Regions from separate parts of the Modestobacter italicus genome, predicted to be linked through region 2. Evidence: predicted binding sites of a transcription regulator. Region 2 holds the regulator's gene; each other region holds the start of a gene.
What was found. Region 2 encodes LexA, which represses DNA repair genes until DNA is damaged. Its sites were predicted from a motif close to TCGAACANNTGTTCGA; they were not measured.
Positions count from the first base shown of each region.

Region 1: the regulator LexA is predicted to act here: its motif matches at 4,874-4,889, upstream of MODMU_RS25010 (HNH endonuclease signature motif containing protein).
Region 3: the regulator LexA is predicted to act here: its motif matches at 3,323-3,338, upstream of MODMU_RS23570 (HNH endonuclease signature motif containing protein).
Region 4: the regulator LexA is predicted to act here: its motif matches at 3,908-3,923, upstream of MODMU_RS19235 (HNH endonuclease signature motif containing protein).

Region 1 covers NC_017955.1:5,256,505-5,264,000, forward strand. The annotation lists gene MODMU_RS24980 (ArsR/SmtB family transcription factor) at 1-151, opposite strand, end outside; gene MODMU_RS24985 (hypothetical protein) at 236-472, shown strand; gene MODMU_RS24990 (hypothetical protein) at 552-794, shown strand; gene MODMU_RS24995 (NAD(P)H-dependent flavin oxidoreductase) at 860-1,822, shown strand; gene MODMU_RS25000 (DsbA family oxidoreductase) at 1,839-2,531, opposite strand; gene MODMU_RS25005 (cation diffusion facilitator family transporter) at 2,561-3,586, opposite strand; gene MODMU_RS25010 (HNH endonuclease signature motif containing protein) at 3,647-4,852, opposite strand; gene MODMU_RS25015 (ATP-grasp domain-containing protein) at 5,261-5,821, opposite strand; partial or broken gene MODMU_RS30430 (hypothetical protein) at 5,955-6,119, opposite strand; gene MODMU_RS25020 (DUF1905 domain-containing protein) at 6,151-6,444, opposite strand; gene MODMU_RS25025 (MerR family transcriptional regulator) at 6,484-6,852, opposite strand; gene MODMU_RS25030 (SDR family oxidoreductase) at 6,948-7,496, shown strand, end outside.
Region 2 covers NC_017955.1:4,266,070-4,273,565, reverse strand. The annotation lists gene MODMU_RS20265 (phosphatase PAP2 family protein) at 1-333, shown strand, start outside; gene MODMU_RS20260 (hypothetical protein) at 389-1,378, shown strand; gene lexA (transcriptional repressor LexA) at 1,445-2,251, opposite strand; gene MODMU_RS29175 (LysM peptidoglycan-binding domain-containing protein) at 2,547-3,155, shown strand; gene nrdR (transcriptional regulator NrdR) at 3,413-3,940, shown strand; gene MODMU_RS20240 (vitamin B12-dependent ribonucleotide reductase) at 4,022-6,916, shown strand; gene MODMU_RS20235 (GYD domain-containing protein) at 7,128-7,460, opposite strand.
Region 3 covers NC_017955.1:4,964,496-4,971,991, reverse strand. The annotation lists gene MODMU_RS23590 (putative bifunctional diguanylate cyclase/phosphodiesterase) at 1-623, opposite strand, end outside; gene MODMU_RS23585 (isochorismate synthase) at 692-1,951, opposite strand; gene MODMU_RS23580 (demethylmenaquinone methyltransferase) at 1,996-2,712, shown strand; gene MODMU_RS23575 (hypothetical protein) at 2,705-3,157, shown strand; gene MODMU_RS23570 (HNH endonuclease signature motif containing protein) at 3,442-4,959, shown strand; gene MODMU_RS28790 (hypothetical protein) at 5,120-5,275, shown strand; gene MODMU_RS23565 (IS110 family RNA-guided transposase) at 5,529-6,581, shown strand; gene MODMU_RS23560 (NADH-quinone oxidoreductase subunit A) at 6,843-7,205, shown strand; gene MODMU_RS23555 (NuoB/complex I 20 kDa subunit family protein) at 7,215-7,496, shown strand, end outside.
Region 4 covers NC_017955.1:4,036,552-4,044,047, forward strand. The annotation lists gene MODMU_RS19220 (ATP-binding protein) at 16-1,101, shown strand; gene MODMU_RS19225 (alpha/beta hydrolase fold domain-containing protein) at 1,098-1,976, opposite strand; gene MODMU_RS19230 (GNAT family N-acetyltransferase) at 1,999-2,565, opposite strand; gene MODMU_RS19235 (HNH endonuclease signature motif containing protein) at 2,681-3,886, opposite strand; gene MODMU_RS19240 (nuclear transport factor 2 family protein) at 4,258-4,596, opposite strand; gene MODMU_RS19245 (MerR family transcriptional regulator) at 4,675-5,469, shown strand; cyclic di-AMP (ydaO/yuaA leader) riboswitch at 5,803-5,942, shown strand; gene MODMU_RS19250 (C40 family peptidase) at 5,967-6,464, shown strand; gene MODMU_RS19255 (MBL fold metallo-hydrolase) at 6,518-7,300, opposite strand; gene MODMU_RS19260 (alpha/beta hydrolase) at 7,297-7,496, opposite strand, start outside.

The DNA.
Region 1 (7,496 bases), 990 kb from region 2:
CCGCCTCGCGGAGGACCCGCAGGTGCCGGCTGATCGCCGGGCGGGTCACCGGGAAGTGCCCGGCGAGCTCCCCGGCGCCCTGCTCACCGGCCGCCAGCAGCGCGATGATCTGCCGCCGCGTCGGGTCGGCGAGTGCCGCGAGCGCCTCCACCCCTGATGTGTAACAGATGACTTACGTAAACGTCCAGTTACGCACGACGGTTCAGGTCGAACACCGGCGGGCACGGTCGAGCGCATGACCGTCACCGACCCCGACGTCCCCGACCCGCTGAACGACCCCCGCACGCTGCAGGCCGACCCCGGCGCGCTCGGCGAGGGCGAGGACCTCGCCTCCGCCGAGGACGACGCCGTCGCCACCGGCGCGGACGAGCTCGCCACCGCGCAGACCGAGGCCGACGAGGCCGGCGGCGGCGACGTGACCGGCGGCTTCGGCGGCGCCGTCGGGGAGGCGCCGACCACCGACCGGACCTGAGCGGGACCGGTCCGTTTCACCCCGGCGAGCCGGGGAATGAGACGTGGGTCACGTCCACGCGACCCGAGGAGTGATCCCGATGGCCACCGGTGAGACCGGCTTCGCCGACGTCACCTTCGACCTCATCTCCCTCCAGTACCACTCGCTCAAGGCCGGCCACGACTACGGCCAGTACGTCCGGGACGCCGAGAACGCCGGCCTGGACGACGTCGCGTCGTTCTTCCGCGAGGTGATGGAGCAGGACTCCCAGCGCGCCAAGCACTGCCACAACCTGCTGGGCCGACTCTCCGGCACCGAGCACGGCGGTCCGGCGACCAGCTGAGGGCTCCCGGCCTGCCCGGCGCGGGTGCTGCTGCGCCGCCGGACCGCGAGGACCACGATGGGGCCGTGATCACGACGGCGCTCACCCGGTGGTTCGACCTCGACGCACCCGTCTTCGGCGCCCCGATGGCCGGGGTGGCCGGCGGCGAGCTGGCCCGCGCCATCTCGGTGGGCGGCGGCCTGGGCATGATCGGCGTGGGGTCGGAGACCCCCGCCGACTGGATCGCCGCCCAGGCCCGGGTGCCCACCGAGGCCGACGTCTCGTTCGGCATCGGGCTGATGGCCTGGGCCCTGGAGCGGCGGCCCGAGCTGCTGGCTGCGGCGATCGCGGCCGAGCCGGCGCTGGTCTCGGTCTCGTTCGGCGACCCGGCGCCCTTCGTCGGCCCGCTGCACGACGCCGGGATCGCCGTCGCCACCGCGGTCAACACGCGCAGCGACCTGGAGCGGGCGGTGGCGGCGGGTGCGGACGTCATCGTCGCGCAGGGCACCGAGGCCGGCGGCCACACCGGGCAGCGCGCCACGCTACCGCTGCTGCAGGAGGCGCTGACCCTGACCGACCGGCCGGTGCTCGCCGCCGGGGGGATCGCGACCGGCGCCGGGCTGGCCGCCGTCCTGGTCGCGGGCGCCGCCGGCGCCTGGATCGGGACGCCGTTCCTGTCCTGCACCGAGGCGACCAACACCCCCGCGGCGCGGGAACGCGTGCGGGCGGCGAGCGGCGACCGGACAGTGCTCACCAGCGCCTTCGACATCGCCCAGGGGCTGGCCTGGCCGGCCCGGTGGCCCGGGCGCGCCCTGGTCAACGACTTCACCGAGACCTGGCACGGCCGCGAGGACGAGCTCCGCGGCGACACCCGGGCGGCCGAGCTGGTCCGCCGGGCGCGTACCGACGGCGACCTCGACAACGCCCCGGTCTACGCCGGGGAGTCGGTCGGGCTGGTCACCACGGAGGAGTCGGCGACCGACGTCGTCCGCCGGCTGACCGCCGATGCCGAGAAGGCGCTGGAGCGCGCCGCCCGACTGCTGCGCTAGCTGCGGGCAGAGCCCGTCAGACGGCGCAGCTGCCGTCCTCGCAGCCCTCGGCGGCGGGGACGGTGACCAGCGGGTGGCTGTCGGCCCAGGCCCGCTCCAGCAACTGGAGCAGCTGCTCGGCGGGCTGCGCACCGGCGGCCCCGTACGCGCGGTCGACGACGAAGAACGGGACGCCGGTCGCGCCGAGCGCGCGGGCGGTCGCGATGTCCTCGTGGACGGCGGGCAGGTAGCGCTTGTCGGTGAGCGCCGCGCGGGCCTCGTCGGCGTCCAGCCCGACCTCGACGCCCAGCGCCACCAGCGCGTCGACGTCGAACACCGACCGCTGCTCGGTGAAGTGCGCGTGCAGCAGCCGCTCCTTCATCTCCCCGCCGAGACCGCGCTCGGCGGCCAGGTGGAGGAGCTGGTGGGCGAGCAGGGTGTTGCCGCTGGTGCCCTCGGCGAGGTGGTACTCGAGGCCCTCCCCGGCGGCGACCTCCTCGACCCGGCGCTGCATCTGCGCCATCTCCTCGACGCTGCGGCCGTACTTGGCGGCCAGCGCGGGGAGCGTCGCCTCGGTGTGCCCCTCGGGGATGCTCGGGTCGAGCTGGAACGACCGCCAGACGACCTCCACCTGGTCGGCGTGTGCGAAGCGGGAGAGCGCCGTCTCCAGCTTGCGCTTGCCGATGTAGCACCACGGACAGACGACGTCGGACCAGACCTCTACCTGCATGAACCGTCCGAACCGCCGGCGGGGTCAGCTCATTCCGCGGCGGGCGCGGCCACCTGGGCCCGCCCGTTGCCCGGGGTGGGGTCGAGGAACACGTAGCGGACGCCGGGGTGCCGGGCGACGAGCCGGCGCTCGGCCTCGTCGGAGGCCCGCTCGATGTCGGCGACGGTGGCGGTGTCGGCGAAGTCGACCTTGGCGGCGACCAGCAGCTGGCCCGGGCCGATCACCGTGGTCAGCAGGAACGGCACGTCGTCGACCTGGTCGAGGCCGGACAGCTCGTCCTTGAGCTCCTGCTGGGTGGCGCCGGGGACCGACTGGCCGATGAGCAGCGAGATGTTGGCCCGCGCCAGCGAACCGGCGACCAGCACCAGCAGGACGCCGATCAGGATGGCGGCGATGCCGTCCCACAGCGGGTCGCCGGTGATCTGCTCGAGGAACAGGCCGAGGGCGGCGAGCACCAGGCCGACCAGCGCGGCGCTGTCCTCGAAGGTGACCGCCTTGACCGTCGTGTCGGTGGTGTGCCGCAGGTACTGGCGGGCGCTGATGCCCCGTTCCGCGGCGGCGCCGCGGACCTGGCGGACGGCCTTGAGCAGGGAGCTGCCCTCGAGCACGAAGGAGACGGCCAGGATGACGTACGAGATGGTCGGGGAGCCCTCGGGCTCGCGCTCGATGATCGTCGTGACGCCCTGCCAGACGGAGAACCCGGCGCCGACCCCGAAGGTGCAGAGCGCGGCCAGGAACGCCCAGAAGTAGGTCTCCCGGCCGTAGCCGAAGGGGTGCCGGGCGTCGGGGGCCCGGTTGCCGCGCTTGAGCGCGATGAAGAGCAGCACCTCGGTGACCGTGTCGGCCAGCGAGTGCGCCGCCTCGGACATCATCGCCGAGGAGTGGCTGATCAGGCCGCCGACGAGCTTGGCGACGGCGATCGCGAGGTTCGCCAGGCCGGCGACGATGACGGTGCCGGTCGACTCGCCGTCGGAGCCCCCCGAGGTCTTGGTGGCCGCGCCGGCCTCCGCCTCCTCGACGAGGGCGTGCTGGGTCGTCGGCGCCGGTTGCGTCATGCACCGGTCGATGCCCCGGTCCGCTGATCGGCAATCCCCGCGCAGCAGCACCGGGACGGGTCACACCAGGAGCGGTGGTCCGATGAGGATCTCGGTGCCGTCGGGGCGCCAGGTGTGCCATCGCCCGCCGGGGTCCCGTTCGACCCGGAACCCGTGGTGGACCTTGGTGTGGTGCCGCTCGCACAACAGCCCGGAGTTCGCCAGGCTGGTCTCCCCACCGTTGATCCAGTGGAGGAGGTGGTGGACATCGCACCAGTGGGTCGGGGCGTCACATCCGGCGAACACGCAGTGCCGGTCCCGTAGTTCGACGGCCTTGCGCAGGCCGGGGGTGACCACCCGGTGGTCGCGGCCCAGGTCCAGCGGGACCCCGTCGGGGCCCATCACGATGCGGGAGATGCTGGCGTCGCAGGCCAGCCAGCGGGCCCGCGCGGCCGAGATCTGCGACCCGAACCCGGTGCGGGCCGCACCGGGCCCGGTGGCGGGGTCGACGAAGTCATCCATGTCCAGCCCGAGCACGACGTGCGGCTTCACCGTGCGCAGCGTGGGCAGGTTCCCGGCGGCCAACTGGTTGTCGACCAGCTGCACCAGGGCGTCGGCCTGCTGCTGAGCCCGTGTCCGGTCATCGCCCTTGGGGCGGGAGGCCTGCACGATCGACTCGATGGCGGCCAGCACCTTCTCGATGCCCACCGCGTCCAGGTCGAAGCGGCCGGTACCGCTGCCATCGGCGTGCCGGGTGACGGTGAACCGACGTCCCTCGGTGGGGTCGGGCTCGGCCCCGTCGGGGTCGAGCGCCTCCCGGTAGTGGTGCACCACCTGCTGCAACCGCGCATGCGACTCGCCGCGCGCAACCGTCACGATCGCCTGGTCGATGACGCCCAGGTCCACGCCCTGCGCCTCGGCGGCGACCCGCGCCGCGTCGTCCGCGATCGGCGCGATCGCCGCCACCTGAGACGCGGTCACCGTGCCCTCGGCGAACGCCGCCGCGGTGGCCGGCAGATGCTCCAAGGCCCTACCCGAGCGCACCATCCGGCCGGCTTCGCCGGGGGTGAGATGGCCGTGCCCGCGCAGCCAGGAGGCCATCGTCTTCTTACCGTCATGCTCAGCCGCGCCGGTGGAATCGGCGTGCCGGACGGTGCGGGTCAACTCAGCGGTGGCCCGGTTCACCAGCGTGAGCAGCGTCGCCGTCCGGTCCAGCACCGCACCCGACGGCAGGGCGAAAAGGTCCTCAGCGGCCAAGGCGTCGAGCGCGGACTGCAATTCGCCCACCGGACACCTCCCGCCACGTCTTCGAACACCTGTACGAAGTCTAGCGGAAAAGGCACCGTCTCACGACCTGAATCCCCAGGTCAGACGCCTGTCCACAGATCCATCGAGGCCCTTGACAAGGTGCCGAGAAGGAGGCCGGACCACCGAAAGCGCGCCTTTGGTGGAACGCTCAGCGAGGGACCTCATCGACGCCGAGTCGCTGCGCAACAGCAGGGACCACCGAAAGCGCGCTTTGGGCGGCGCACCGTCAGAGGACCACCGGAAGCGCGCCTTCGGTGGACCGCTCGGCGAGGGAGCTCATCGTCGCCGAGTCGCTGCACGACCACAGGGACCACCGAAAGCGCGCTTTCGGCGGTCGGCCCGGCTCGGGTCACCCGAGTTGGAGGGACCTTGTGGGCGACCGTCGGGTCAGATCTGGGCGGCGACGTGCTCGGCGAAGCGTCGCCGGGACTCGGCGGAGGCACAGGAGAGGAACAAGAAGCAGTCGGTGGCCTCCAGCTCCAGGACCACCGGTCCGGCCGGGCCGGGGACCAGGTCGACGCGCACGTAGCTGAGCCGGTGCCGCCCGCCCGGCACCGCGTCCAGCGCCGCCTCGGCCACCTGACGCTGCGCAGGGGTCACCGCCACCTCGCGGACGGTCTCCAGGACGTCGGCCACCACGACCGCTGGCCGGACGCCGTCGACGGTGAGCAGGGGCTCGCGCCGCAGGGCGTGGGAGAGGACCCCGCCGAGGAAGACGACGCTCGTCTCGCCGTCCCGGTCGATGCCCGGCAGGTACGGCTGGACCATGGCCGTGCGCCCCTGCGCGTGCAGCCGGGCGACCAGGGCGGCGGCGCGCGGGTCGTCCGGCCCGCGGAACCGGCCGGTGTCCGCGGCGCTCCCGCTGACCGTGGGCTTGACCACGCAGTCCCCCTCGGGCAGCACCACGGGCGAGCCCGGCGGCACGAAGACGGTCGGGATGGTCGGCACGCCGGCGCCGGCCAGGTCGTCGAGGTAGCGCTTGTCGGTGTTCCACGCCAGGACGTCTCGCGGGTTTCACCAGGCGCGGGCAGCGGGCGGTCCAGGCGAGGAACTCCGCGCGGCGCAGCGGGTAGTCCCAGGTGCTGCGGACCAGCACGGCGTCGAACGCCGCCCAGTCGACCCCGGGGTCGTCCCAGACCACGGGCCGGGCCCGCACGCCGGCCTCCGCCAGCGCGGCCAGCAGCAGCGGACCGTCCTCGTCCAGGTCGGGCACGGCCGCGCAGGTGGCGATGCCGATGTCGATCACGCCGCCACCCTGCCCGAGGGCGCCGACGGTCTCAGCTGAACCGCTGCTGCAGGTGGACGGCGACCGCGGTGCCGGCCTCGTGCTTGCCGATCGTCGCGCACAGCGCCTTCTTCAGCGGCAGCCAGTGCGGCCCGGTGCCCGAGGGCATCAACGTGGCGGCGAAGGGGTGGCCGTCGAGGGTCCCGGCGACCTTCACCGCCCGCCGGGTGCCGAGGAGTTGGGCGGAGCCGGGCAGCTCCAGGTAGGTGGGGAAGGCGCCGTCCTTCTCGATGACGCTCGTGAAGGTGACGTCGATCGGCTGGCCGGTCTGCGGTGCGGCGGTCATGGCGTGAGGACTGCCGTGACCGCGCGGAGTCATCGGTGGTCAGGCGACCGCGGTCTCCGCCGGCACGTGGGCGCGGCCGACGCGGATGACCTCGTCCAGCCGCTCGCGGGCCCGGGTCAGCTCGGCGATCTGCCGGTCGATGCCGTCCCGCTGCTCGACGAGCCGGGCCAGCATCGCCGGGGTGGCGATGCCGGTGTGCACGCACGGCAGCACCTCGAGGACGTCCTTGCTGGTCAGCCCGGCGGCGTAGAGCTGCTGGACCAGGCGCACCCGGTCGACCGCGCTGTCGGCGTACCGCCGCTGCCCGCTGGGGCTGCGCTCGGCCTCGAGAAGGCCCTGCTCCTCGTAGTAGCGCAGCGCCCGCACGCTCACGCCGGCACGGGCGGCGACCTCACCGATGCGCAGCACCGGACCTCCTCGGTGGTCGACGTCACACTTGACCCTGACGTCAGCGTCAGGTCCTAGCGTCCCGGACAGCACACCCCGAGCGCAAGGAGAACACCATGGACATCACCGGATCGGTCGCGCTCGTCACCAGCGCGAACCGCGGCCTCGGCCGCCAGTTCGCCGAGCAACTGCTCGCGCGCGGCGCCGCGAAGGTCTACGCCACCTCCCGCCGTCCCGAGCTCGTCGACGTCCCCGGCGTCGAGGTGCTCCGGGTCGACGTCACCGACCCCGAGTCGGTCGCCGCGGCGGCCGCGGCCGCCGGCGACGTGAGCCTGCTGGTCAACAACGCCGGCATCACCACCGGCGCGAACCTGGTCACCGGCGACCTGGCCGACGTCCGGCGGGAGATGGACACCCACTTCTACGGCACGCTGGGCGTCGTCCGGGCCTTCGCGCCGGTGCTGGCCCGCAACGGCGGCGGCGGCATCGTGAACGTGCTCTCGGCGCTGTCCTGGTTCTCCGTCGACGGCGCGAACGCCTACGCCGCAGGCAAGGCGGCGGAGTGGAGCCTCACCAACGGCATCCGGCTCGAGCTCACCGGCCAGGGCACCCAGGTGACCGGGGTGGTGCTGGGGGCGGCCGACACCGACATGATGGCCGGCTAC
Region 2 (7,496 bases):
ACGGCGCCGGCCTACCCCGGGTCGTTCTTCCACCGGGACGGCGCCAGCTACCCCTCCGGGCACGTGGCCAACGCCGTCCTGATGTGGGGGGTCGCCCGGTGGACGGCCGTGGAGTACGGGTTGCCCGCCTGGACGCAGCGCACCACCTGGGCGCTGAGCATCCTGGGGCCGCTGTGCACCGGCGTGGCCATGGTGGCGCTGGACTTCCACTGGGTCACCGACGCGGTCGTGGGGCTGGCCGTCGGGCTGCTGCTGTTGGGCGTGGTTCATGCACTCGACGCTGTCGTGGTGTCACGCTGGGTCCGTGCCAGAGCGGGCCGTTCGCAGCCCTGACCGCGCGGGACGCCGGAGAGCGGGCCGCGCGGCCCTCGGCGCGCCCCTCGGTCTGGTGCTCGCCGTCCTGCCGGTCGCCCCGGCCGTCGCCCAGGGCGCGGACGCCGCGCCCTACGGCGAGCCGAGCACGCGGTGCGCGGTCACCGACCCGCGGCTGCCGGAGCTCTCCGGGCTGGCCAGCGCCGGCGACTCGATGCTGGCCATGAACGACGGGGGCGACCGTGCCGAGGTGTTCGTCCTCGACGGCGGCTGCGCGATCGGCGAGGTCCGCTCCGCCGACGTCGACCCCTACGACCCGGAGGACCTGGCGCTGGCCGGGGACGGGACGATCTGGCTGGCCGACACCGGGGACAACAACCAGACCCGGGAGACCGTGGCGCTCATCGGCCTCCGCCCGGACGGCAGCTCCACCCTGACCCGGCTCACCTACCCGGACGGCCCGCACGACGCCGAGGCCCTCCTGCTGGCGCCGGACGGCACGCCGTACGTGGTCACCAAGGAGGTGCTGGGGGCCAGCGCCGTCTACCGGCCCGACGGCCCGCTCGCCGACGACGCCACCGTGCCGATGAGCCAGGTGCTCCGGCTCGGGTTCACCCTCACCGGGACCCCCGGCGGCCCGGTGGGGCGCGCCGGGCAGCTGCTCGTCACCGGCGGGTCGGTCTCGCCCGACGGCCAGCGGATCGCGCTGCGCACCTACACCGACGCCTACGTCTGGCCGCTGGTCGGCTCCGACGTGGTCGGCGCACTGGGCGGCTCCCCGGTCCGGGTGCCGCTGCCGGACTCACCTCAGGGCGAGGCGATCACGTTCGCCGCGAACAGCCGTGACCTGCTGGTGTCGGGGGAGGGGCTGCCGGCCACGGTGACCCTGGTGCCCGCGTCCGGCGCGCTCGAGCCGGCCGCGGCGACCGGCCCGGCCGAGGACGCCTCGGCCGACGGCGGGCTCGCCCGCTCGGTGAGCCCGCTGACGGCCGGGCTGATCGCCGCCCTGGTCGCCACCACCCTGGTGTGGCTCGTCGGCCGCTTCCGCCGCCGCCAGCAAGGCTGACCACCCGGCCCCCTCTCAGGTCCCCGCCACGAGCCTGCGAGTGGTGGGGGGAGAGGGGGTCCTTCCTCAGACGCGGCGCAGGACGGTGACGACCCGGCCCAGGACGGTGGCGTCGTCGCCGGGGATCGGCTCGTACGCCTCGTTGTGCGGCATCAGCCAGACGTGCCCGTCGCGGCGCTTGTAGGTCTTCACCGTGGCCTCGCCGTCGATCATGGCGGCCACGATCTCGCCGTTCTCCGCGGTCGGCTGCTGGCGGACGACGACCCAGTCGCCGTCACAGATGGCGGCGTCGACCATCGAGTCACCGGCGACCTTGAGCATGAACAGCGTGCCCTCGCCGACCAGCTCGCGGGGGAGCGGGAAGACCTCCTCCACCGCCTGCTCGGCCAGCACCGGGCCACCCGCGGCGATCCGGCCGACCAGCGGCACGTAGGTCGGGCGGGGCGCGGCGGCCTCGTCCACGCCGCTGGCGCCACCGGAGGCCGCGAGCGGCCCGGCGGCGGGCTCGGCGGCCTCGGTCATGACGGCGGTCTCGCCGGGGAGCCGGACGTCGAGCGCCCGCGGGCGGTTCGGGTCGCGCCGCAGCCAGCCCTTGCGCTGCAGCACCGAGAGCTGGTGGGCCACCGAGGAGGCCGAGGAGAGCCCGACCGCCTCGCCGATCTCGCGGACCGAGGGCGGGTAGCCGCGGCGGTCGATGGAGTCGCGGATGACCTCGAGCACCCGGCGCTGCCGCTGGGTCAGCCCGTCGCCGGCCTCGCCGCGGTCGGGGAACTCCCGGATCGCCGCACCGGCGCCGGCCGCCCCCGTCTCCCCGGCGCGACCGCGCCGCGCGGAGCCCTTGCCACTGCCTGCCGTCGGGCCGTCGACCGCCATGTGTCCTCCTCGTCCGGCTGCCGGGGCAGCGGTTCCCGGGTGCGTCGCCGCACTCCGGGCGGGGCCGGCGCGGCGATCCCGATCTCGATCGCAGGTGAACGGTAGCGGGTCACACCCGTGTAGTTCAAACACCTGTTCGAAGAAGTCGGTGTCAGGGGCTGGACTTGTCGGTGGGATGCGGTAGACATCGCACAGACGTTCGAATCGAACAGGCGTTCGAGGGCAGTGCTCCACGCCTGGTCGGTCGCACGGCCCGTCCCGCCGCCCGGCACCGTCTGACCCCAGGAGCGCCCTCGTGACCAGCCCCCAGCGCCGTGTCCCTCCCCCCGTCGCGCCGCTGTCCGAGTTCCCGGCCGAGCGCCTCGCCTCCCGGCCGGTCGCCGTCCCGCCGGCGGCCGCGCGCTGCGGCGTGCCGGCCGGGCGCGGCCCCCGGGCGGCCGCGCCGGCGACCTCCCGGCGGGACCCGGCCCGACCGGGGGCCCGGCCGGCGTGGGCCGGTGCGCCGGCGTCCGGGCGCCCGGTCCGCGGGGGCTGCGCGGTCGAGGGCGGGGAGCGCCGCGCGGCGCCGGCGCGCGCGGTCGCCGGGTGGCGGCCGGCGCCCGACGAGTTCATCCCGGTCCGGCTCACCGAGCGGGGCCGCCGGGTGGTCGCCGGGCTGTCGATCGCGGTGGGGTTGTCCATCGCCGCGGCCACCGTGGTCACCGTCCAGCTCAACGCCGAGCGGGGTGGGCTGGAGCTGGCCGGGTCCTCGACCGTCGTGGTGCAGCCGGGCGACACGCTCTGGTCGCTGGCCCGGCAGGTGGCCCCCGAGGAGGACGCGCGGGCCGTGGTCGACGCCATCGTCGACCTCAACGGGCTCCGGGACGTCGACCTGCTGCCGGGTGCGGTGCTGCAGCTGCCGTGACGCCGGGTCGGAACGGGCCGGTCAGGCGCGTGGGACGGGCGGGGCGCACGCGACGGGGGAAGACGCGCCGGGGCCCAGAGGTTGTACCTGTAGTGGTGCGGGGTTAACCTCACCCCAACATCTTGTAGTGACAGAGATGTAAGTCAGTCCACAGGCGCTTCCCCAGGTCAACCCCAGGACATCCACCGGATGTCCCCCGGTCGGTCCACAGGGAGCGTCGGGCGGTCGCCCTCCACGGGCCGCCGATCGACGAGGAGGTGCCCCCGGTGCGTTGCCCGTTCTGCCACAGCCCAGACAGCCGGGTCATCGACTCACGCGAGACCGACGAGGGCGCGACGACACGCCGTCGCCGGTCCTGCCCGGTCTGCGGTCGGCGGTTCACGACCGTGGAGGAGCCCGTGCTGGCGGTCGTCAAGCGCAGCGGCGTCAGCGAGCCGTTCGACCGCAACAAGGTCATCGCCGGCGTCCGCCGGGCCTGCCAGGGCCGCCCGGTCGACGAGGGGCAGCTGGCCGTCCTCGCCGCCAAGGTCGAGGACGCGGTGCGCGCCACCGGCTCGGCCGAGGTGCCCAGCAACGAGGTGGGCCTCGCCATCCTCGGGCCGCTGCGCTACCTCGACGAGGTCGCCTACCTGCGCTTCGCCAGCGTCTACCGGTCCTTCAGCTCGGCGGCCGACTTCGAGAAGGAGATCGCCGAGCTCAAGCGGCTGCGTCCCGCGTCCACCGCCGGGGGCCCACCCGGCGAGGGCGCACCCGGCGACGACGCCGGGCCCGTTCCACCCAGCTAGCCCGCACTCCGCACCACCGGCTTCCGACGACGTCCGTCAGCCGCCACCCGCACGCCCGAACGCCAGACCAGGGAGCACGCCTTGACCGAGACAGCCGATCGCCTCTCGCCCAGCCGGAACCGTCGCACCGGCGGGAGCGGCAAGGCCACGACCCGCGGGAAGGGCCTCAAGGTCAAGCGCGTCTTCACCACGGCAGGGGTGCACCCCTACGACGAGGTCGTCTGGGAGCGCCGCGACGTCGTCATGACCAACTGGCGTGACGGCTCGATCAACTTCGAGCAGCGCGGCGTCGAGTTCCCGTCCGAGTGGAGCATCAACGCCACCAACATCGTCACCACCAAGTACTTCCGCGGCGCGGTCGGCAGCCCCCAGCGGGAGACCAGCCTCCGCCAGCTCATCGACCGCGTCGTCCTCACCTACGGCGCGGCCGGCCGTGAGCACGACTACTTCGCCTCCGAGGGCGACGCCGAGGTCTTCGAGCACGAGCTGACCTGGATGCTGCTGCACCAGGTGTTCAGCTTCAACTCCCCGGTCTGGTTCAACGTCGGCACCGCCTCGCCGCAGCAGGTCAGCGCCTGCTTCATCCTGGCCGTCGACGACACCATGGACTCGATCCTGAACTGGTACCGCGAGGAGGGGCTGATCTTCAAGGGCGGCTCGGGCGCCGGCCTCAACCTCTCCCGCATCCGCTCCTCCAAGGAGCTGCTGTCCTCCGGTGGCACCGCCTCCGGTCCGGTCTCCTTCATGCGCGGTGCCGACGCCTCGGCCGGCACCATCAAGTCCGGTGGCGCCACCCGCCGCGCGGCCAAGATGGTCGTCCTCGACATCGACCACCCCGACATCGAGGAGTTCATCGAGACCAAGGCGCGCGAGGAGGACAAGATCCGCGCGCTGCGCGACGCCGGGTACGACATGGACCTCGGCGGCCGGGACATCACCAGCGTCCAGTACCAGAACGCGAACAACTCGGTCCGGGTCAACGACGAGTTCATGCGTGCGGTCGAGAACGGCACCGACTTCGGGCTGCGCGCCCGCTCCGACGGCTCGGTGATCGAGACCGTCGACGCCCGTGAGCTGTTCGGCAAGGTCACCCAGGCGGCCTGGGAGTGCGCCGACCCGGGCATCCAGTACGACGACACGATCAACGACTGGCACACCAACCCGGAGACGGGCCGGATCAACGCCTCGAACCCGTGCTCGGAGTACATGAGCCTGGACAACAGCTCGTGCAACCTGGCGTCGCTGAACCTCATGAAGTTCCTCAAGGACGACGGCACGTTCGACTCGAAGACCTTCGTGAAGTCCGTCGAGCTGATCATCACCGCGATGGACATCTCGATCTGCTTCGCCGACTTCCCGACCGACCCGATCGGGGAGACCACCCGCGCCTACCGCCAGCTGGGCATCGGCTACGCCAACCTCGGCGCGATGCTGATGGCCACCGGCCACGCCTACGACTCGCGGGGCGGCCAGTCGCTGGCCGCGGCGATCACCTCGCTGATGACCGGCACCGCCTACCGCCGCTCGGCCGAGCTGGCCGGCGTCGTCGGCGCCTACGACGGGTTCGCCCGCAACGCCGACGCCCACGCCCGGGTCATGCGCAAGCACGCCGCGGCGAACGACGCGATCCGCCCGGTCGGCGCCGACGACGCCGACGTCCTCAAGGCCGCGACCGCCGAGTGGCAGGAGTGCCTGGCCATCGGTGCGGAGAACGGCTGGCGCAACGCGCAGGCCTCCGTGCTGGCCCCCACCGGCACCATCGGCTTCATGATGGACTGCGACACGACCGGCATCGAGCCGGACTTCTCGCTGGTCAAGTTCAAGAAGCTGGTCGGCGGCGGCTCGATGCAGATCGTCAACCAGACGGTCCCGCGGGCGCTGAAGAGCCTGGGCTACCAGGACGAGCAGGTCGAGGCGATCGTCGAGTACATCGCCGAGCACGGGCACGTCGTCGACGCCCCGACCCTGCGTCCCGAGCACTACGAGGTCTTCGACTGCGCGATGGGCGAGCGGTCCATCTCGCCGATGGGCCACGTCCGGATGATGGCGGCGGTCCAGCCGTTCATCTCCGGTGCGATCAGCAAGACGGTCAACATGCCGGAGTCGGCGACCGTCGAGGAGGTCGCGGACATCTACTTCCAGGGCTGGAAGATGGGCATCAAGGCCCTGGCCATCTACCGCGACAACTGCAAGGTCGGCCAGCCGCTGTCCGGTGGCAAGGGCAAGAACGACGGCACCAAGGCCGAGGTCGTGGCCGAGGTCGCGCCGACCACCGCGCTCGCCCACCCCGTGCGCAAGCGGCTGCCGAAGAAGCGGACCAGCGTCACCACGTCCTTCAGCGTCGCCGGCGCCGAGGGCTACATGACCGCCGGCATGTACGAGGACGGCAGCCTGGGTGAGGTCTTCCTCAAGCTGGGCAAGCAGGGCTCGACCCTGGCCGGTGTGATGGACGCCTTCTCGATCGGGATCTCCCTGGCGCTGCAGCACGGTGTGCCGCTGGAGACCTACATCCAGAAGTTCACCAACATGCGGTTCGAGCCGGCCGGCATGACCGACGACCCGGACATCCGGATCGCCCAGTCGGTGATGGACTACATCTTCCGTCGCCTGGCGCTGGACCACCTGCCGGTCGAGACCCGGGCGGGCCTCGGCATCCTGAACGCCGAGGAGCGGGCTGCGCAGGTCTCCGGCTCCTACGGCTCCTCGGCCTCGACCCCCACGGTTGCGGAGGACGAGGACGTCGACCTGGTGCAGCTGCGGGGTTCGGCCCCGATCGAGACGGCCAAGGTGGAGGAGAAGGTGACCCCGGCCGGCCCGAAGTCGGTCAAGGAGGCCCACTCCTCGGCCGAGCTGCTCGAGCTGGTCACCGGAACGGCCACCGACGCGCCGCTGTGCATGACCTGCGGCACGAAGATGCGGCCGGCCGGCAGCTGCTACGTCTGCGAGGGCTGCGGCTCCACCAGCGGCTGCAGCTGACAGCAGCGCCCGCCGGGGCGCCGGCCGGATCCTCGGCTGGTGGCCCGGCGGGCTCCCGCTGACCTCCCTCGCGGGGGTCGGCGGCACACACCGCAGGCACGACGCACACAGAGCCGCCCCGACCCCTCCGAAGGCCGGGGCGGCTCTGTGCGCTCCGACCGGCTGCTTCGGCGAGCCGCCGGCTCGCCGCGCGCGGGCTGACCGGCGGCGGTCAGGTGCCGGGCGCCTGGAAGGCGGCGCGCCCGGCACGCACCCTGGCCAGGACGGACTGCAGCTCGTCCTGGTCGAACAGCTGGTGGGTGCCCAGGCTGCGGACCGTGCCCGTGCTCGCCGAGGTGAGCGTGACCGCGGCCGCAGTCTGGGCGTCCGGCGCCTCCAGGACCACCATGCCGTCCGCCTCACCGAGCATCCAGTACAGGGCCTCCAGCCGGGCGCCGACGGCCTCCGCCGACGCGCGCACGGCGGCCGTGCGGTCACCGGGCTGCTCGACCATGCGGCCCCAGGTCTCCGGGGTGTAGGCGAAGAAGATGACGAACCTGGGCATCGGGACCACCTCGTCGTGGGTCGTGGAGGCACCGAG
Region 3 (7,496 bases), 700 kb from region 2:
ACCAGCCAGCAGGTCGTGCCGGCCAGCAGCAGGGCGACCGCGGGCCGCACCCGCCCGTGCAGCACCAGGCGCCAGGCCATCAGGCCGATGAGGACGGCGTCCAGCACCGGGTAGCCGATGAAGGCCAGCCGGGTCAGCGCCGGGAGCCCGGCGTCGGTGAGCGTGGCCACGACGGGGGTCTGGAACACGACGAGGAGGGAGACGGCGAGGGCGGCGATGCCGTCGAGCGCGGCGTAGGCCCTCGAGCCCCGGCGATGCTGCCCGCCGATGCGGCCGTTCATGGCGGTGCCGACGAGGGTGGCGTAGCCCGCCAGCCAGCCGAGGTCGGCCACCGACACCTCGGGTGCGGAGCCGGTCGTCCAGGTGATCGCCTGCCAGGCCACGTCCCCGGCCGCGTTGCCGGTCAGGGCCAGCGGCACCCAGGGCACCCCGCCGCGCCGGTTCTGCGGACGGCGCCGGTCGGCCAGCCAGGCGGCAGCCGCGCCGCCGACGCTGACGGCCAGGTAGGCCCAGTCGCCGAGGGTGCTGTCCGGGGCCAGGACCACGGTCCCGAGGCAGCACGCCAGGACCCCGGCCAGCACGCACAGACCCGGCGTGGGGCGGCAGGCGCGGAGGACGGTCACAGATACGAGATCGGCCGGTTCTGTTGGTGCTTGAACGCCGGTCCCGGCCCCCGCTCGTCCGGGTGAGGTCAGTCCTCCAGCGCCGCCTGGAAGGCGGCGAGCTTGGTCTGCGTCTCCGCCAGCTCGGCGATCGGGTCGGAACCGGAGACGATCCCGCAGCCGGCGAACAGCCGGGCCTGCCGGCCGCCCTCGGCTCCGGTCAGCTCGGCGCAGCGCAGCGCCAGCCCGAACTCGCCGTCCCCGCGGGCGTCCAGCCAGCCCACCGGCCCGGCGTACCGGCCGCGGTCCATGCCCTCCAGCTCGCCGATCAGCCGGGCGGCCGTGGCGGTGGGGCTGCCGCAGACGGCGGCGGTGGGGTGCACCGCGGCCACCAGCTCCAGCAGGCCGGTGCCGTCGCCGTCGCGCTGGCGGCCGTGCACGTCGCTGGCCAGGTGCCGGACGTTGGGCAGGGTGAGGAGCGAGGGGTGCTCGGGCACGTGCAGCTCGTCGACGAAGGGCCGCAGCGCGTCGGCAAGACTGGTGACGGCGTAGGCGTGCTCGGCGTGGTCCTTCACCGACCCCGCCAGGCCGGCGGCGAGCCGGTCGTCGTCGGCACCGGCGCCGCGCGGCGCGGTGCCGGCGAGCACCCGCGCGTCGAGGTGCCGGCCGGTGCGGCGCAGCAGCAGCTCCGGGGTGGCGCCCAGCAGCCCCTCGACGGCGAAGGTCCAGGTGTCGGGGAAGCGCTCGGCCAGCCGCAGCAGCAGCCGGCGGGGGTCCAGCGGGCGGTCGGCGGTGACCAGCAGGTCGCGGGCCAGCACCACCTTGTCCAGCTCGCCGGCGTCGATCCGCCGCACGGCCGCGCCGACGGCCCCGCACCAGGTCACCGGGTCCAGCGCGCCGTCGGCGTAGGCGAGCCGGCCGATGGAGGTGGCGGCCTCCTGCGGCGAGGTCTCGACCACGGCCCGGTCGTCGTCGGCCTCGCCGGCCACGGTCACCCAGGTCTGCCCGTCGCGCCGGCCGACGACCACCTCGGGGACGACGAAGACCGACGTCCCCGCTGCCGGGTCGAAGGCGATGGAGGCGAAGACGACCGGGCCCGAGCCCGGGACGCCCAGCGGGTCGTGCGCGTCGGTGCGCGCGCACCGGTCGGCCCACCACGCGGCGGCCTCGGCCAGGGCGTGCGGGCCGGTGACCTCGAGGCGGTCCGCCTCGCCCCAGCCGACCAGCCCCTCACCACGGCGGACCCAGGCCAGCGCCCCCTCGGCGGGCAGCAGGGTGAGCAGCGGGGTGCGACGCGGACCGAGCGCGGTCGTGGTGACGCTCGTCGCGTCCGTCGCCTCGGCAGCCATGGTCACCACCCCAGGGTAGGAGGCGCGCAGGTAGCGTCGCCGACGTGGCGACCGGTGGGCGGGCAGGGGCAGCGGGGACGCGGGCGGGGCTGGACAAGCGCCCCGACGAGGTCGCGGCGATGTTCGACCGGGTCGCCGGGCGCTACGACCTGACGAACACGGTCCTCTCCGGTGGCCTGGACGCCGGGTGGCGGCGGGCCACCCGGGAGGCGCTGGGCGCGCGCCGGGGGTCCACCGTGCTCGACGTCGCGGCCGGCACGGCGGTGTCCACCGTGGAGCTCGCCGCCGGCGGGGTGCACGCGATCGCCTGCGACTTCTCCCAGGGGATGCTGGCAGCCGGTGCCGCGCGCCCGGTGCCGAAGGTCGCCGGTGACGCGATGGCGCTGCCGCTGGCCGACCAGAGCGTCGACGGCGTCGTCATCTCCTTCGGGCTGCGCAACGTCGCCGACCCGGTCGCGGCCCTGCGGGAGTTCGCCCGGGTGACCCGGCCGGGGGGCCGGCTGGTGGTCTGCGAGTTCTCCAGCCCGGTGTGGGCGCCGTTCCGCACCGTCTACACGGAGTACCTGATGCGGGCGCTGCCGGTGATCGCCCGGGCGGTGAGCAGCAACCCGGAGGCCTACGTCTACCTGGCCGAGTCGATCCGGGCCTGGCCCGCGCAGCCCGAGCTGGCGCGGTGGCTGCAGTCGGCCGGGTGGGTCGACGTCGCCTGGCGCAACCTGACCGGCGGCGCCGTCGCGCTGCACCGCGGCACCCGTGCCTGACGACTGGTCCGCCTCCGGCGGCCCGGACACGTTCACCCTCCGCGCCTGGCTGGGCGTGGAGCGGGCGGCCGAGGCGCTCGAGGGGCTGGACGACTCGGTGAACTTCATGCAGGACCGGGCGGCGGCGATCTTCGGCCCCGGCGTCTTCTCCCGCTTCCCACACTTCCTCGAGCAGCACGACCTGGGGGAGGACCCGCTCGGCCGGCTGCTCGCCGACGACGCCCTGATGACCGAGCTGCTGGCGTTCCTCCTCGCCGACGACGAGGCGCCGGACGTCGACGACGGCTTCGTCTGGCTCGCCGACCCGCCCGGCTCCCGCGCGGAGCGCTTGCGGCGGGCGGTCCGGCGCCGTCGGGAGACGGCGCTGCGCGCGGCCGTGCTTCCTCGCCCCGGCCGCGTCGCCGGCAGCCGCGCGCGGGACCGCCAGGAGCGGCTCGAGGACTGACGCCGAGCCCCCGCACCATCCCCGGCGGGCGACGGACGGCGGTTGAGGTCGGAGGACGCCGGTCGGCGCCGTGGCACCGCGGTCGTCACCGATCGGCACGGATGTCGAGGAACTCCCAGCTCAGTGACGCGCTGACCCCCGGAACTGTCGTACCCCTCCCATAGCTTGAGGGTGTGTTCGAGGCCGGTGGGTACGGGGTGGCGCTGACGGTGGCGCCTGCCCGGCCGTTGGACCCGGACGCGTGGGGTCCCGCTCCAGAGGGGGTGACCCGTCGTCCGGCGCGCGTGACCGACCTGCTGGACGTGGACGGGTTCGACGACGCCGAGATGGCCCGCGAGCTGGTCGCGGTCGCGGTGGGTCGGGCGAAGCTGGCGGCCTATGAGGCGGCGCTGGTGGCCGGGTTCGCCGCGCGCCGGCCGCAGCAGTCGGACCTGACCGAGGACCAGCCCGGCCACGGCGTGGAGGGCTACCTGCCGGACCGGGCGCCGGCGGGGGTGAGTGAGTTCTTCGCGGACGAGCTGGCGGTGGTGGCCGGGATCTCCCGCGCGGCGGCGACCGCGTTGACCGAGCGGTCACTGGTGCTGCGCCGGGAGCTGCCCGACACCTGGGCGGCGCTGGCCGACGGGTTGATCGACCACCCGCGGGCGAACGCGATCGTCAAGGCCCTCGGTGGGCAGTCGACCGACGCCGGTGGCCGGGTGGACCCGGCCGTGGTCGGTGAGGTGGAGGCGCAGGCGCTGCAGTGGGCGCTGGCCGGGGAGACGCCGGTGCGGTTGGCCGAGCGGACGGCGGCGGCGTTGATCGCGGTGGACGCCGCGGCGGCCGACCGGCGGCGGCGCAAGGCCGAGCAGTGCATGGACGTGCAGGCCAAGGCCACCGCCGACGGGATGGGGCAGCTGGTCGCGGACCTGCCGATGCCGGTGGCGGCGGCGTGCCGGGACGCGGTGGACGGCTACGCCCGGATGGCCAAGGCCGACGGGGACACCCGGCCGATCGGTCAGCTGCGGGCGCAGATCATGGCCGACCTGATCCTCCGCCCCTGGGACACGACCCGGGAGCCGGTGACCGCGCACCTGCAGGTCATCGCCCCGCTGCCGGGGCTGGGCACCCGGTCGGCCGGTGAGGGCACCCGGCCGACCGGCGGCGACCTGCGCCCGTTCACGCCCCCGACCGACTCCGACACCGCGACGGTGGACGGCGCGCCGATCACCGCCGGGCAGCTGCGGGAGCTGCTGGAACAGCTCGACGCCCTCTGCCCGGGCGGGCTGCAGGCACCGACCGGCGGCAGCCTGGGCATCTCACTGACCGACCCCGCCACCGGGGCGCTGCGGGCGACGGTGACCCGGGGTGAGCTGGAGCAGCTGGTCCGCCGCGGTTGCCCGCAGCACGGCGCCGCGAGCGACTGCGGCTGCGCGGTGCTGGACCGGCCGCCGCCGGTGGACCGCTACCGGCCGACCCCGGCGCAGCAGCGGTTCGTCAAGGCCCGGGACCGCACCTGCCGGCACCCCGGCTGCCGGCGACCGGCGCGGTGGACCGAGGCCGACCACGTCCACCCGCACGCCGAGGGCGGGCAGACCGCCTGCGAGAACCTGTGCTCGCTGTGCCGCCGGCACCACCGGCTGAAGACCCACGCACCGGGCTGGCGGTTCACCATGACCGACGACGGGGTCCTGTCGGTGACGACCCCGTCGGGGGTCACCCGCACCACGAGACCACCGGGCCTCCGCCTGCCCGGCGAACTCGTCCTGGTCCCGGTCGGCGGCCCACCACCGGACCCAGCCGACGATCCGCCGCCCTTTTGACAAGCGGGGTGGTGGTGCGAGCCGGTGGCCGTTGGCCGATCGCGATGTGTCGTGCGCTCGACCCCGCCCTCGCCATGGCGGGGCCGCCGTCCGCTGTGCTCTGCGCGAACGCGGTCGCCGAGCCGTTCCGTCGGCGGCCGGGGAGGAGCAGGGTCGGTGCATGACGACACCACCGGTCCCGCAGCCCGACCCGCCCTCGCCCTCACCGTCGCCGATCGACCCGTTGCCCCCGCCGGAGCCGGCGCCCTTCCCGCAGCCCACGCCGACCGACCCGACGGCGCCACCGCCGGCGCCGTCGCCGGGCCCGCTCACCTGACTGTGAGGCTGGCCGGGTCGGTTCATCGGTGATGGGCTGACGGTCGGCAGCAGTGGGCGTGACCCTTCGCCTGACTGGCTTTGTGCCCTTGGCCGGACTTGTCCGCCTGCTGCTGTCGGCACCGGCCCGGCCGGAGACGTTGGCCTGATCAGGAGCTTGACCGCCAGTAGGCGCTGGCGTGTCTCATCACAGTCCTGCCATCTCCGCACCGGACCGGGACCTGCTGCGTCCCCCCGGTCAAGGAGAAGAACGCATGTCCATGCTGGCAGAACTGGTCGAGGTCGTCATCGGCGTCGACACCCACAGCCAGACCCACACCGCCGCCGTCGTCGATGCGCGTACCGGTGGCGTGCTGGCCCGCGCGACGGTCACCGCCGATCCCGACGGCTACGCCGAGTTGGTCGCTCTGGCCGAGCAGCACTCGGGCTTGCGGGCCTGGGCGATGGAGGGCGCCGGTGGCTACGGCGCTGGTCTGGCCCGGCATCTGGCCGCCGGCGAGGAGATGGTCGTCGAGCTGGACCGGCCCAAGCGGCCGGCCCGGCGGGCCGGCGCCAAGTCCGATCCGATCGACGCCGAACGCGCCGCCCGCGATGCGCTGGCCCGCACCCGACTCGCCGAGCCCAAGACCGGCGCCGAGCGGGCCGCGCTGCAGATGCGCCTGACCGCCCGGCGAGCGGCTGTGGAGGCCGCCAGCACCGGTCAGCGGCAGCTGCTGGCGATGGTCATCACCGCCCCGGAGCCGGTGCGCGCCCGGTTCCGCGGGCAGACCACCCGCGCCATGATCAGCACCGCCGCCAGGCTGCGCCCAGGCGCCTGCAGTGGTGACATCGAGACGGTTACCGCGCTGACCGTGCTGCACGAGCTGGCCGGCCGCATCCGCTTCCTCGAGGCCGAAGCCCTCAACCATGAGAAGGCCATCCGCGCCATCGTGCGGACCTGGCGGCCGGACCTGCTCGAGCTGACCGGAGTCGGCCCGATCGTGGCCGCCACCGTGCTGACCGCCTGGTCCCATCCCGGCCGCTGCCGCGACGACGCCGCCTTCGCCATGCTGGCCGGCGCCGCCCCGATCCCGGCGTCTTCGGGCAAGACCGTGCGCTACCGGCTCAACCGCTCCGGGGACCGCCAGCTCAACCGCGCCCTGCACACCGTCGTCCTCAGCCGACTGCAACGCGACGAACGAACCCGCGCCTACGCCGACCGCCGCCGCGCCGAAGGCAAGACCGACCGCGAGATCAAACGCTGCCTCAAGCGCTACATCGCCCGCGAGCTCTACCGCCGCCTCGAATCACCACCGGCCACCGCTTGACGCGTCATAGGAGCGTCCAGCCCGGACAGCCCGCCCAGGACCCCCCGTGTGAACTCGGTCACCGGGGGTCCTGGCTTTCTGACGCCCCGCAGGCATAGGCTTCCACCGCTCGACTTTGTGAAGTAGTTCACAAGCGACACGCCGGGGCTTCCCGGGTGAGGTGGAGGTCGTCTCCGTGGTCTGCACGACGAGGTGCACACCCGTCAGGGGCGGGTGGCCGGCTGGTCCGGTGCCCGGTCCCGGTCAGGTGGGCTGCCGCTGATGCTGTCGAACTACGTGCCCCTCGTCGGGCTCTTCGCGCTCGCCGCCGCCTTCGCCCTCTTCTCGGTGACCGCTGCCCCGTTCATCGGCCCGCGGCGCTACAACCGGGCCAAGCTCGAGGCCTACGAGTGCGGCATCGAGCCGGTCGACCAGCCGCTCACCGGCGGTCGCTTCCCGGTCAAGTACTACCTGACCGCGATGTTGTTCATCGTCTTCGACATCGAGATCGTCTTCCTCTACCCGTGGGCCGTCGCCAACGACGCCCTCGGCGTCTTCGGCCTGGTCGAGATGGCCGTCTTCATCGTCACCGTCTTCATCGCCTACGCCTACGTGTGGCGGCGCGGCGGGCTCGAGTGGGAGTGAGGGCCTGACATGGGTCTCGAGGAGAAGCTGCCCAGCGGCGTGCTGCTGACCAGCGTGGAAAAGCTGGTCAACTGGACCCGCAAGTCCTCGCTGTGGCCGGCCACCTTCGGCCTGGCCTGCTGCGCGATCGAGATGATGGCCTCCGGTGCCGGCCGCTACGACCTGGCCCGCTTCGGCATGGAGGTCTTCCGCGCCTCGCCGCGCCAGGCCGACCTGATGATCGTCGCCGGCCGGGTCAGCCAGAAGATGGCCCCGGTGCTGCGCCAGATCTACGACCAGATGCCCGAGCCG
Region 4 (7,496 bases), 230 kb from region 2:
ACCCGGAGGGACCCCGTGACCCCGCCTGCCGCAGGCAGCACCCCGCAGCTCGGCCTGGACTACCTGGAGGACGTCAGCGCGAAGCTGATGCTGCAGGCCCAGTGGTCCGGTGCCATGCCCTACCTGCGCGCCGGTTCCGTCCCCGGCACGGTCGAGGACCTGGCGGCGCTGCTGCCCGAGGGCGCACGGCTGCGGTTCGACCAGCGCTGGCCGCGGCACCGCACCGTCACCGCCGAGCTGCCCGGGCTGGTCGTCGAGCTGGAGGCGCGGCACAACGTCACGCGGCTCGTCGTGATCGGCGCGGTGCTGACCGCGGTCGAGTCCTGCCTGGCCTCGATGACCAGCGCCGCCGAGTCGGCGGCCGCGGTGGCCGAGGGCGTCGTCCGGATGCGCTTCTGGTCCAGCCGGGACGACGACGCGTCGATGTCCAGCCGCGCGGTGGCGGCGCCGGCCTGGGCCGAGGTCCAGGCCAACTACGCCGGGCGCACCGCCGCGGCGCTGGCCCCGCTGGTCGCGGCGACCGACATGTCCGGCCGCGCCGGGCGGCTGGTCCTCTGGCACGGCGAGCCCGGCACCGGCAAGACGACCGCGGTGCGCGCGCTGAGCCGGGAGTGGTCGGCCTGGTGCGAGCCGCACTACGTCACTGACCCCGAGCGGCTCTTCGCCGATCCGCAGTACCTGCTGGAGGTGGCCGGGGTCGACGCCGAGGAGGACGACGGCGCGGCGGAGAAGCGGCCCTGGCGGCTGGTCATCGCCGAGGACTGCGACGAGTACCTGCGCACCGACGCGAAGCTGCGCGCCGGTGCCTCGCTGGGCCGGTTGCTCAACCTGTGCGACGGGATCCTGGGCCACGGGCTGCAGGTGCTCGTGCTGCTCACCACCAACGAGGACGTCGGGAGCCTGCACCCGGCGATCACCCGCCCGGGCCGCTGCCTGAGCCGGGTGGAGTTCGGCCGGCTGTCAAGGGCGGAGGCGCAGACCTGGCTAGGTCCCGGCGTCGCCGCCCCGCCGGAGCCGGCCACCCTGGCCGAGCTGTACGCGTTCCGGGAGCAGCGCGAGGACCCGACCGACCACCTCCCGGAGCTCGGCGGCTACCTCTAGGCCGACGCGACCAGCTGCACGATGCGGCGCGCCGCGGCCCGCCCCTCGGGTGCGGGCACCAGCGGGTAGACGTGCACCGCGCCCGGGCAGACGACGACGTCGGTGTCGACGCCGGCCGCGCGGGCCTTCTCGCCGAGCTCGAGGACGTCGGGCAGGCAGATCTCGTGGGTGCCGACGAACACGTGCAGTGGCGGCAGCCCGGCCAGCGGGCCGTTCAGCGGGCTGAGCCGCGGCTGGGTGGGATCGTCACCGCCGGCCCACGCCTCCCCCGCCAGGCGGAGGCCCACGCTGGCCAGCCAGGGGTCGCGCTCCTCGACGGCGGGGACGTCCGGGTTGCTGATGGTGAGGTCCAGCCACGGGGAGAGCAGCACCAGCCGGCGCGGCTGTTCCGCACCAGCCAGCGTCTGCGCGAGGCCGAGCGCGAGGCCACCACCCGCGGAGTCGCCGGCGAGGGTGACCGCCGACGCGTCGAACTCCTGCAGCAGCTCACGGTGGACGGCGGTGACGAAGGGATACGCCTCGCGGTACGTGTGCTGCGGCGCGACGCCGTAGTGCGGGACCTCCACCCGGACGCCGGCGTCGGCCATCTTCGAGACGAGCGCCCAGTGCTGGGGCGCGATCTCGCTGATGTAGGCACCGCCGTGCAGGTAGACGACGGCGCGCTCCGGGGTCCGGCCGCGCGGCGTGACCGTGGTGCACGGGAAGCCGTCGACCAGGCGGGTGCGGACGTCGTGCCGCCGCTGCAGCCGGGCCGGTGGTCGGGTGCTGCCCTTGGGGGCGGCGATCCGCTGCCGCGCCCGCTCGACGGTGGCCATCCGCGGCTTGAAGGCCAGTCGGAAGAACGGCTCGAGGAGCGTCATCTGCAGGCTCACCACGACACTCTCCCCGGCGGTGGGGCTACAGCGCGAGGCGGACCACCGGCCGGGCCTTGCTGGTGCGGGAGCCGACCTCGGTGAAACCGAGCCGGAGGAAGACCGACAGCGGCCCGTGGAAGAGCTCGGCGGCCGACGCCGTGCGCACCGTGGTGTCCAGCGGGTACGCCTCGACCGTGCGGGCCCCGTGCCGGCGGGCGAGGTCGACGGCGCCCTCGAGCAGCACCTCGGCGAACCCCTGCCGGCGGCTGCCGACCCGGACGACGAAGCAGGTGACCGCCCAGAGCCCGTCCTCGTCCGTGGTGACCGCAGCGGCCGGGTAGCTGACCAGCCGTGGGTAGTCGGCGCGCGGGGCGACCGCGCACCAGCCGGAGGGCGTCCCGGCGTCGTCGTAGGCCAGCACACCGGGCGGGAGGGGCCCGGCGACCTGCGACTGGAGGTCGGCGCGCCGCTGCTCGCTGCTCCGTGCCGCGTAGCCAGGACGCTGCTGCCGGAACCACTGGCACCAACAGTGCGCCGGGTCGCCCCGGTTGCCGAAGACGGCGAGCAGGTCGTCCCAGCGCTGCGGGGTCGCGTCCTCGACGGTGGGCACCGCGCGATCCTGATCGCTGCACGCAGTCGGCGGCAAGGCCTGGTCGCTCGACGACGTGGCTGCTCGCCCCCTGGCGCACTCGGGCCCGGGGGTCAGCCTGCTGCCGGCCTGACGGTCACACGAGGAGCGGTGGTCCGATGAGGATCTCGGTGCCGTCGGGTCGCCAGGTGTGCCATCGCCCGCCGGGATCTCGCTCGACCCGGAACCCGTGGTGGACCTTGGTGTGGTGCCGCTCGCACAGCAGCCCGGAGTTCTCCAGGCTGGTCTCCCCACCGTTGATCCAGTGGATCAGATGATGGACATCGCACCAGTGCGTGGGTGCATCGCACCCGGCGAACACGCAGTGCCCGTCCCGCTGCTCCACGGCCTTGCGGAGCCCGGGGGTGACCACCCGGTGGTCCCGGCCCAGGTCCAGCGGGACGCCGTCGGGGCCCATCACGATGCGAGAGATGCTGGCATCGCAGGCCAGCCAGCGGGCCCGCGCGGCCGAGATCTGCGACCCGAAGCCGGTGCGAGCCGCGCCGGGCCCGGTGGCGGGGTCGACGAAGTCGTCCATGTCGAGGCCGAGTACGACGTGCGGCTTCACCGTGCGCAGCGTGGGCAGGTTCCCGGCGGCCAACTGGTTGTCCACCAGCTGCACCAGCGCGTCGGCCTGCTGCTGAGCCCGGGTCCGCTCATCACCCTTCGGGCGGGAGGCCTGCACGATCGACTCGATCGCGGCCAGCACCTTCTCGATCCCGACCGCGTCCAGGTCGAAGCGGCCGGTGCCGCTGCCATCGGCGTGCCGGGTGACGGTGAACCGCCGTCCTTCGGTGGGGTCGGGCTCCTCCCCGTCGGGGTCGAGGGCCTCCCGGTAGTGGTGCACCACCTGCGGCAACCGCGCATGCGACTCGCCGCGCGCAACCGTCACGATCGCCTGGTCGATCACGCCCAGGTCCACGCCCTGCTCATCGGCGGCGGCCCGCGCCTCGTCGTCCGCGATCGGCGCGATCACCGCCACCTGCCCGGCAGTCAGCGTGCCGTCGGCGAAGGCCGCGGCGGTCGCTGGCAGATGCTCCAGCGCCCGGCCCGAACGCACCATGCGGCCGGCCTCAGCCGGGGTGAGGTGGCCGTGCCCGCGCAGCCAGGACTGCGCGGTCTTCTTGCCGTCGTGCTCGGCCGCGCCGGTGGCGTCAACATGCCGCATGGTGCGGGTCAGCTCCGCGGTAGCGGAATTGATCACCCGCAGCAGCAGCGTCGCCCGGTCCAGCACCGCACCCGGCGCGAAGACGAAGAGGTCCTCAGCGGCCAGCGCGTCCAGCGCGGACTGCAACTCGCCCACTGGACACCTCCCGCCACGTCTTCGAACACCTGTACGAAGTCTAGCGGAGGAGATGCCCCCTGGCGACCTGAATCCCCAGGTCAGACGCCTGTCCACACCTTCGGAGAGGCTCTTGACAGCTTGCCGGAGGTGAGGTCGAAACGCCGCACGTGTGCCTCCGACGCGCACCAAGGGCGCGCCTTCGGCGGTCACCAGAAGCGCGCCCCTGCCGGCCACCAGAGCCCGCCTTGGCGGCCATCGGGAGCGCACCTCGGTCGGTGACCGAAAGCGCGCTCTCGGCGGTCACCAAGAGCACGCTTCGGGCGGTCGCCCGGCAGGAGGGGTCACCGACGCCAGGAGTGAGCGCTCGTGGCGTCGGTGACCCCGAGCGCTCAGGGGGCGATGGTCAGCCCGGCGATGCGGTCATCGCGCAGGGTGAAGTGGTAGCGCAGGTCGACCACGCCACCCGGGAAGTCCCCGACCAAGTGCTGGACGGCGAGCCAGTGGTCGGGGTCGATGCGCTCGGCCCCGGTCAGCTCAGCCGTGTACGTGTACTCCGACGCCGCGCGGTGCAGCCAGCCGAGCACGGCGTCGGTGCCGCGGTGGGTCGCGCCCTCGTCGACGACCACGGCGTCGTCGGTGAAGGTGTGCAGGGCGGCGTCGGGGTCCTCGGCGGTCAGGTAGCCGCGGATCACGGCGGGGAGCTCGGTGGGGGTGGTCGATGTGGTCATGCACCGACCGTGCTGCCTCCCGCAGCAGGCGGGTCAAGCGCTGGACCCTCCCGCGGGGAGAGGGTGCAGAGTCGCCGCGTGCTGACCATCGGCGAGTTCGCCCAGCTCACCCACCTCAGCGTGCGCACCCTGCGGCGCTACCACGACGCCGGCCTGCTGGAGCCGGCCCGCGTCGACCAGGCCAGCGGCTACCGCTACTACAGCGCCGAGCAGATCCCGGCGGCCCAGGTGATCCACCGACTGCGCGAGCTCGACGTCCCGCTCCCCGACGTCCAGCGGATCCTGCAGACCCCCGACCCGGGCACGCGGGCCGGGCTCGTCGCCGACCACCTGCAGCGGCTCGAGGACCAGCTCGAGCGCACCCGGGCGGCGGTGACCTCGCTGCAGCGACTGCTCCGCCCGGAGCCGGCCACCCTGGACGTCGAGCTGCGGGCGGTCCCGGCCACGACCGTCGCCGCGGTCGAGGCGACGGTCGAGCTGGACGACGTCCTGGCCTGGTACTCCGGCGCGATGGCCGAGCTGGACGCGCTCGTCGGGACCCCCGGCCCGCCCGGCGGGCTGTACGACAACGAGCTGTTCACCACCGGCCGGGGGCGCGTGCTGGTGCACCGCCCGGTCACCGCTCCCCCGCGCACCGGGCGCGTGCACCCGGTGACGCTCCCCGCGGTCGAGCTGGCGGTGACCACGCACGTCGGCGACCACGACACCATCGACGTCACCTACGGCGAGCTCGGCAGCTGGGTGGTCGAGCACACCCTCGCGGTGGCCGGCCCGGTGCGCGAGACCTATCTGGTCGGCCCGCGCGACGACCCCGACCCGACGGCCTGGCGGACCGAGATCGGCTGGCCGGTCTTCCGCCTGGCACCCGGATGAGCGGCGATCACGGCGTGTCGCGGGCCCCGATCTGCGACGTCTCCGTGGCCACTTGGTCACCGCACGTTCAGGCGCGCGCAGCCGACCAAGATGGCTTGACCAACTACGACCGCGGAACTGTTGAGACGTCAAAGAGCGGCCCCGCGGTCCCGGTGCTGGTCACGCTCGGCGAGTCGGCGCGCGTCGCCTTGTCAACATCTTGTCTTGGTCACTGGTCGATCACGCAGCGTCCACGAGCGTCCCTCCCGTCCCGCCCTTACGTTCGTCGCGCCCGCCGGGTCCAGTCGTCACCTTCCGGGTGACACCCGCCGGGCACCGCCGAGCCGGGCGACCTCAGCAGCGTCGCTGAGCGAACCGGGCCGAGGACCCAGTGCAGTCCTGGGGTGAAGCGCGACCGGGCATCCAGCCGGTGCGCCGGGCGAGTTCCCCGCCCGAACCCGTCAGCTAACTCGGTAGGCGGTCGTGGAGAACCAGGAGAAACGTCGTCCGTGACGACCATGCGCACTGCCCCCGCACGCCGTACCGCCCGTGGCGCCCTCGTCGCCCTGCTCACCGGTGCCGGCCTCGTCCTCACCCCGCTGGCCGCCCAGGCGGCAGCGCCCGACACCGCAGCCGTGGCCGCCGCCCCGGCTGCCGCCTCGACCGCCAAGGCCCAGATCGCCGTCGACACGGCGCTCGCCCAGCTGGGTGACCCCTATGTCTGGGCCGCAGCGGGCCCGAACTCCTTCGACTGCTCCGGCCTGACCCAGTACGCCTACAAGGCCGCCGGGATCTCGCTGCCGCACTCCTCGAAGACCCAGTCGACCATGGGCACGTACGTCGCCAAGTCCGACCTGAAGCCCGGTGACCTGGTCTTCTTCTACAGCCCGGTCAGCCACGTGGGCATCTACATCGGCAACGGCCAGATGGTCAACGCGCCGACCGCCGGGTCGGTCGTCAAGATCACGAACATCAACTCGATGCCGAGCTACAACACCGCCCGCCGCCTGGCCTGACGTCCTGCCGCCGGGCCCCGACGTCCTCCCCGGACGCCGGAGCCCGGCACAGGTCAGACCGGTGCCAGCTCGACGGCCTCACCCCGCGGCAGCCACCGGACCGTGCGCTGCACCTCGGGCGCGCGGGCCAGCTCCCGCTCCACCTGGGCACGGCCCTCGGCGAAGTGGCTCCACCCCTCGTAGTGCACCGGGACGACGGTGCGGGGGGCGAGGAGCTCGCACAGCTCCACCAAGTGCCGGCCGGTCATGGAGTACCGCAGCGGGCCGGTGACCGGGAACCGGACGCCGCCCAGGTGCAGCACCGCGGTGTCGACCCGCAGCCGCTCGGCCACCTCGCGCAGCCCGCCGAACAGCACCGTGTCACCGGAGATCCACAGCACGCCGTCCCGCTGCCCCTCCCAGCGCAGCGCGAAGCCCACGACGTCCCCGGCGATCGGGCGGCTCAGCGGCGGACCGTGCCGGGCCGGGGTCGCCGTCACCTCCAGGCTCGGGCGCCCGGGGGCCTCGAGCACCGTCGTCTGCCAGGGCCGGAGCCCGCGGGCGGTGCCGCCGAGCCGGGCCGCCCCGGACGCCGTCGTCACCACCACCGGGGCCGACGGCAGCAGCGCACGACCGGCGTCGTCCAGGTTGTCGGCGTGGTGGTCGTGGGTGAGCAGCACGGCGTCCAGCGGCGGCAGGTCGGCGGGTTCGAGCGCCGGCCCGGTCACCTTGCGCGAGCTGGTCCCCCAGCCGAAGGCGTACCGCCGGCCCGGCCGGTCGAACGTGGGGTCGGTGAGCAGGCGCCAGCCGGCGACCTCGACGAGCAGCGTCGGTCCGCCGACGTGGGTCAGCCTCACGGCACCCGGGACGCCGCGCCGGTCGCGTGCGCCAGCGCCCAGTCCAGGACGTCGTCGGCGATCTGCTCCCAGCCCGGCGCGGCCGGCAGCAGGTGCGGGTAGCCGGCGTACTCGCGCACCTCGGTGACCGTGTCGTCCGAGTAGTGCTTCGCGTTCGACCGCTGCACCGCCGGCGGCATGATGTGGTCCTCGCTGC